2 regions of the Pseudidiomarina sp. WS423 genome follow, and region 2 is predicted to be linked to the other one. Evidence: predicted binding sites of a transcription regulator. Region 2 holds the regulator's gene; the other holds the start of a gene.

Region 1 (3,422 bases), on a different contig from region 2:
GAAAATGGTGTTAGCGCATTCGAAACCATTAATAACAGCAGCTTTGAAGGTAAATGGAAAATCATTTTCTTCTATCCAAAAGATTTCACGTTTGTGTGCCCAACTGAAATCGTTGAGTTCGCAAAATTAAACGAAGAGTTCGCTGACCGTGATGCAGTGGTTCTTGGTGGTAGCACTGACAACGAATTCGTGAAATTAGCATGGCGTCGTGAACACCCAGATCTTAAGAGCTTGAACCAGTGGTCATTTGCAGACAACGGCGTTAAGTCTTTAGTAGATGGTTTAGGCGTTCGTGACCAAGTAGAAAACGTAGCTTTACGTGCAACTTTCGTAGTTGACCCACACGGTGTCATTCAGCACGTATCAGTGAACAACTTGAACGTTGGTCGTAACCCAACAGAAGTATTACGTATTCTAGACGGTTTGCAAACTGACGAATTGTGTCCATGTAACCGTGCTGTTGGCGGTGACACCCTGTAAGACAACGTTACTTTCCCCACATTGAGTGACGTTCTAGGTGCCGCTTTAAGCGGCACCGTTTTTAAGCGGAGGAATTTTTATGAGCATTGCAGATTACAAACAAGGCTTGGGCGAGCACGGTAAAGATACCAAACTGAACTTGTCGAATATTTTCGGCAATGTGGATACTTCGGGTATGACCGCGACCCAGTTTTACGGAACTGCTTTATCTTTAGTTTATGCTATCGGTGATGAAGAGCTTATCGCTGCGGTTAAAACTGAAGCAGAAGGCAAAGTTGAAGATAACGTGGATGGCGCAGCGAAACTTGCGGCAACCCTGATGGCGATGAATAACATCTATTATCGCTTTTTACATTTATGCAGCGATAAGCAATTCGCCAAAATGCCGGCTGGCTTGCGCATGAATGGTATGGCTAACCCTGGCGTCGATAAAGCTGATTTTGAGTTGTACTCATTAGCTGTATCAGCCTTAAACGGTTGTGGTATGTGTATTGACTCGCACGTTGGCGTATTGTTAAAGCACAATATTTCAGCGCAAGCGATTCAGAACTCGATCAAAATGGCGGCGGTTCTGAACGCGGCAGCAACGGCTAAACGCATTGCCTAAGTTTGTTCGTCTGATGTCATATTCTCGTCACATGCACTCTTTATAGTGCCTGCAACTTCCCTGAGATCTGGTTGTTCTCTTTATACCCGGCCCCCAAGCCGGGTTTTTTTTGTCCGTAATTCAAGGATTATTGGTGGTTTATTGCGCTGGCCGCTAGACTGTATTTGGCATTATTGATTCAGATCAAAGAATAATAGAACTAATCATTCGGGTTATTTTTTATCTAGCTAAAGTATGGGCTGAAGCCGTGCAAAATGAGTCAATAGGCGTATAATCGCTGAGGAATTAGGCCACTAGCTGAGGGCGTCGTACGGTTATGGAACAAAAAGTTAAAGTGTTGGCTGCAAATCAAGTGAAAATTGAGCGGCCCGATCCAAATAAGCGCAGTAATGATTATTCTCCGCGTAATCGTATTTATGTGCGTGACGTGAAAGGCACCCTGGAATGGTTTCGCCGTGGCTTTGGTTTTATCTTATTAGCTATGTTTGCCCTAATTCCTTGGCTGCAATGGAACGGTGAGCAAGCCGTCTTACTTGATATCGCTGAACAGCGCTTTCGTATTTTTGGCTTAACCTTGTGGCCGCAAGATTTAACCATTTTGGCTTGGATAGCGATTGTTTCAGCTTTCGCACTCTTCTTTGTGACAACGCTTTATGGTCGGGTGTGGTGTGGCTTTATGTGCCCACAAACCACCTGGACTTTTATCTTTATGTGGTTTGAAAAGAAATTTGAGGGCTCACGCAATCAGCGGATGAGTTTAGATAAGCGGCCTTGGGATTTTGACAAGCTATGGCGCAAAACAGCAAAGCACGTCTCTTGGGTGATAGTCGCCTTGCTGACGGCGATGATTTTTGTCGGATACTTTACCGATATTCGCTCGTTATTTACTAGTTTTTGGACTTTTGACGCGGGTTTTTGGGCCACCTTCAGCGTGATCTTTTTCGCTTTTTGTACCTACGGTAACGCAGGTTGGATGCGCGAAATCATGTGCACGCACATGTGTCCATATGCACGTTTTCAGTCAGCCATGTTTGATAAAGATACGGTTACTGTGTCTTACGATACCAATCGCGGCGAACCACGTGGTGGCCGGTCACGTAAAAAAGACCCTAAAGAGCTGGGGTTAGGCGACTGTATTGATTGCTATATGTGCGTTCAGGTTTGTCCAACCGGAATTGATATTCGTAATGGCTTACAGTACGAATGCATAAACTGCGGTGCCTGTGTCGATGCCTGTAACGATGTCATGGATAAAATGAATTATCCGCGCGGCTTGATTAGGTTTACTACCGAGCGCAATCTGCAAGGCGGTAGAACTCACAAACTACGTTTCAAAAGCGTCGGTTACTTTTTAGTGATGCTGGTGATGTCTGGCTTGTTGGTCTGGGATATTGCGACCCGAGTACCGCTAGAAGTTAACGTGATTCGCGATCGTAATCAGCTCTACACCTATAACATGGATGGTTGGGTACAAAACGTATTTACGCTGAAAGTTCTGAACAAATCCCAGTTAGCTGATGACTTTGTGATTACCGTAGAGGGTTACGATAATGCCAAACTCATGGGACAAACGGAGCTATCTATTGGTGGCGGTGATGTAGCTACGGTGCCGTTAACCTTAGCCATAGATCCTGCTGACTTACCTCCTCGCGGTAATGCGCCACAAGCTAGAGTTGAAATAAACTTTGTGGTGCAGAACAAACAAGGAGATGTGGTACAACGCCACGTTGCAACCTTCTTATATGATTGATGATGGTCAGCAAGACTTTAGCTTTACAGGGCTTAACCCAGATGTAATTGCAAACGGATTAGCGCAAGTTGGCGTTAATCCGCAATCTGGTTTATTGGCACTTAATAGTTATGAAAATCGAGTCTATCAATACCTTGCTGATGACAATCAGCGTTATGTAGCCAAGTTTTATCGTCCAGCCCGTTGGAGCGATGCACAAATTTTAGAAGAGCATGCATTTTGTGCTGAACTAGCCACAGCTGAAGTGCCAGCAGTGGCGCCGCTGGTTCTCGCAGGGCAAACCTTGCATACCTATCAAGGTTATCGATTTGCAGTGTTTCCGAGTGTCGGTGGGCGAGCTGTAGAGCCAGGAGATCTTGGCCAGCTAGAGCGTATCGGTCGACAAATAGGACGCCTGCATGCGGTGGCGCAGCAAGGTCAGTTCCAGCATCGCCCTACGCTTAGTTTTCAAGAGTTTGTCACCGACTCTATGACCACACTGCAAGCCACAGAATTACTCCCACGTAATTTACAACCCGCATTTTGGGCTATTATCGAACCCCTCGTGGACTATTTACGTACAGTTAAATGGGACTCTTTTACCAC
Region 2 (3,422 bases):
AATTCACATACACTAAGGGCTGCTGCGCTCGTTGTGACTGGCGATGTAACTGTCGTGCAAATAACTCTTTACCCACGCCGGTTTCACCCAGCAGTAATACCGGAAGATCTGAGCCGGCCACAACACTCAATTCTTGCATCACATTGAGCAATGGAGCACTACGCCCGATGATTTCGTAACTAGCGGAAGCCTCGCCACTAAGCGAGTATTCTTGATCGCGCCGTTGATTACGTAGGGCTCTGACGCTTTGCTCAATTTGCCCCATGCGAATCGCCGCTTCAACCAGCAAGCTTGCTCGTTGCAGTGCATGCATGGCAGCCGTATCAAAGGTTCCTGGGGTGAGGGCATCTAGGGTCAGAACCCCCCAGCATTTGCCTTCAACATGTAATGAGATCCCCATACAATCGTGTACTGCCAAATGGCCATCGGGGCTATCTTCTATAAGCCCGTCATAGGGGTCTGCGAGGTGGCTATCTGGCTCAAATCGAACCGCTTCGCGACTCGCCATAATGGTGGCTAGGCGCGGATGCTGATGCACAATAAAACGGCGCCCTAAGGCCTCCCGTGCTAAACCGATACTAGCAATGGGCTTAAGCATTTGCTGCTCTAATTTAAGCAGCACCACGGCACCACAATGAAAGTGTTGGCGTAGTGTTTTGACGACTTTCTCTAGCCGTACTACGGCAGGCTGTTCGGTCACTAAATCGGCGATCAGAGTTTCAAGTAAGGTGACATCTTGCATGGTAGATTTAACCCTTAAAGTCCTTTTTGACCCAAATAAATATGGGTTTAATTTACCATTGCAGGGAAAAACTCGATATAAATCAAAGTAGGTAGTTTTGGCATCCATCTTGCAGTACCAAGAGGTATTGCTGGTCCATTTTGGCCGCTTTTATCTCAAAATTAGGAGTTATTATGTCAACACCATCTACCATTCATGCAGAAGCTTTAGCCGTGTTTCAAGCCATGCCTAGCAAGCATTTAATTGATTATATTGTTGAGAATTTTCACGATAAGCATCGCGCACAGCTGCCGGAGTTAATTAACTTAGCGCGCAAAATAGAAGACGTACATAATGATCATGAAGCCTGTCCAGCAGGCTTGGCAGAATTGCTGCAAAGCATGTACCAAGAGCTAGAAAGCCACATGATGAAAGAAGAGCAAATTTTGTTTCCGATGTTAGCTGGTGGGATCTATCCAAGCGGACCTATCGCGGTGATGGAAGAAGAGCACGACCAGCACGAGCAAATGTTAGCCGAATTATTAGAGTTGACCCATCAAAACCAAGCTCCACGCGGCGCATGTGGAAGCTGGATCATGCTTTATGAGGGGTTAAATGAGTTAGTGAAAGACTTGCAGCTGCACATCGATATTGAAAATAGCATTCTTTTTAAGCAAGCAGATAAACCAGCCAGCAGTGGCCATGGTAATGGTCACTGCTGTGGTGGTTGCCAATAAGTGCTGCGTCAGTTAGTGAGCTAGCTCGCGCAAGCGGGCTGGCTCGATGATGTTAACTAGCTTGTTCTGCACATCAATCACACCTTCGCCTTGCAGTGCCGATAAAATACGGCTAATGGTTTCTACCGAAAGGCCTAAGTAGTTACCGATATCAGCGCGAGTCATGGTTAAGCGAAACGAAGTGCTAGATAATCCGCGCGCTTTAAAGCGATCGGACAAGGTGACTAAGAAGTGCGCTAAACGTTGATGGGCTGAGCGGTTGTTCAACGTGCCGAGTAGTTGTTTGCTGGAGAATATCTCGCTACTCATTAAACGCATCATTTGTTTGCGCAGGGATGGCATCTCAATCACTAGCTCATCCAGTGACACAATAGGCACTTCGCACAACATGGTGGTTTCTAGCGCTTGTGAGTAACTGCGGTGTTGACCTTCAGCTAAAGCATCAAAACCGACGAGGTCGCCAGGCAAATGGAAATCAATGATTTGCTCTACGCCATTATCGTCAATGGTGTAAGACTTTAGTGAACCGCTACGCACGGCATATAAATATTTTAGCGGCGCACCGGCATTAACTAACACGTCACGTTTATGCAGAGGCTTATGACGCTGAATAATAGTGTCTAGCCGATTCATACCCTCTTGATCTAATTGGTACGGTAAACATAGCGCTGCCATGCTGCAATTTTGACAATGTATGTGAGAAGTCAGATTAGCCATAATGATTTCCTGATTTAGATCAACATCCCTAACGAATAACTGCAGTATACGCCCAACGCCTGAAAAGTAACCTTGTGCCGATGGAGTACCTCCAATATGCCTAAGTGGAGGTAGTTGGTAGGGTTTGTGGGGTTTGCCCGATACTGTTAAAATGCGCGACCAAACCAGCAGGAGCACCTAAGTGGATGCATTTATAACTTCAACCGTGACCGTCGCTTTAGCCGAAATAGGTGACAAAACGCAATTGCTAAGCCTGTTCTTGGCGGCGCGGTACCGCCACAAAACAGCGATTATCATGGGGATATTAGTGGCGACTCTGCTCAATCATTTAGCGTCCGCTTGGCTGGGTTCATGGTTAGTGGATGTCATCCCGGCAACACTCGCCACCTATGTGGTCGCAGGTTCTTTTATAGCCGTTGGCCTGTGGGTACTGATACCCGATAAAGCAGATGATGACGAACACGAAAACGTGCGTAAATACGGCGCTTTTATCGCCACCACAGTGCTGTTTTTTATTGCTGAAATAGGTGATAAGACCCAGGTGGCTACGGTTATTCTAGGAGCTCAATACACCAGCGTATTGTGGGTTACATTAGGAACAACCTTAGGGATGATGCTTGCCAATGTTCCGATCGTGCTACTCGGACAACGGTTGATGCAAAAACTACCTCTGAATGCAGCTCGTTATATTGCGGCGACCTTGTTCGTGGTGCTAGGTATTGCTACCGCGCTAAGTCAACTCTTGGCTTAAACGTTCTAAGCCACTTTGGCGCTGGCTAAAACTTGGCCGCGCGTTGAAAACTTGCTAGTATCGGCAACAGCTAAATTAAAGAGATAACCTGATGCTTAACTGGACTGAACAACAACGCGCACGTGGCTGCCTATGGGCCGTCATGCTGGTGTTGTGTCTGTGTTTGGCGAAACAAAGTAGTTGGATTCAAGGCTGTCCATTACAACAGCAGGCGCTACCGCAGGCTAGCCTGGTGGCAACTAGCGCCACCAGCGACGCCGCTAGTGCCCTAGCTAGCGAGAGTGATTGTAGTGCCAGTGAGCAACTATTGCAGCAGGCATTACAGCAATTATTTGACCAACTGAGTGTCGGCCTATTATTAGTCGTTGCTCTGCTTTTCTCCAGCCGGCTAGGCACCACCGCGGTAACTTTGACAGTGCCACCGCCGCGGTGGCGATATCGGCCACATCTGCACTTTTGTGTGTTTCGAGAATAACCTCACTGAGTTGTCTGTAGC

The links. Region 2 encodes FNR, which switches genes on or off when oxygen is low (the NO sensors DNR and NnrR bind a similar motif). Its sites were predicted from a motif close to TTGATCTAGATCAA; they were not measured.
Region 1: ccoG (cytochrome c oxidase accessory protein CcoG) is a predicted target of FNR. The motif match lies at 1,261-1,274, and genes of this name have one in related genera.

The regions. Positions count from the first base shown of each region.
Region 1 covers NZ_JBOJLN010000018.1:26,116-29,537, forward strand. The annotation lists gene ACQ661_RS11530 (peroxiredoxin) at 1-480, shown strand, start outside; gene ACQ661_RS11535 (carboxymuconolactone decarboxylase family protein) at 560-1,087, shown strand; gene ccoG (cytochrome c oxidase accessory protein CcoG) at 1,404-2,837, shown strand; gene ACQ661_RS11545 (serine/threonine protein kinase) at 2,797-3,422, shown strand, end outside.
Region 2 covers NZ_JBOJLN010000007.1:40,915-44,336, forward strand. The annotation lists gene norR (nitric oxide reductase transcriptional regulator NorR) at 1-742, opposite strand, end outside; gene ACQ661_RS07760 (hemerythrin domain-containing protein) at 916-1,458, shown strand; gene fnr (fumarate/nitrate reduction transcriptional regulator Fnr) at 1,471-2,175, opposite strand; gene ACQ661_RS07770 (TMEM165/GDT1 family protein) at 2,357-2,926, shown strand; gene ACQ661_RS07775 (hypothetical protein) at 3,018-3,401, shown strand.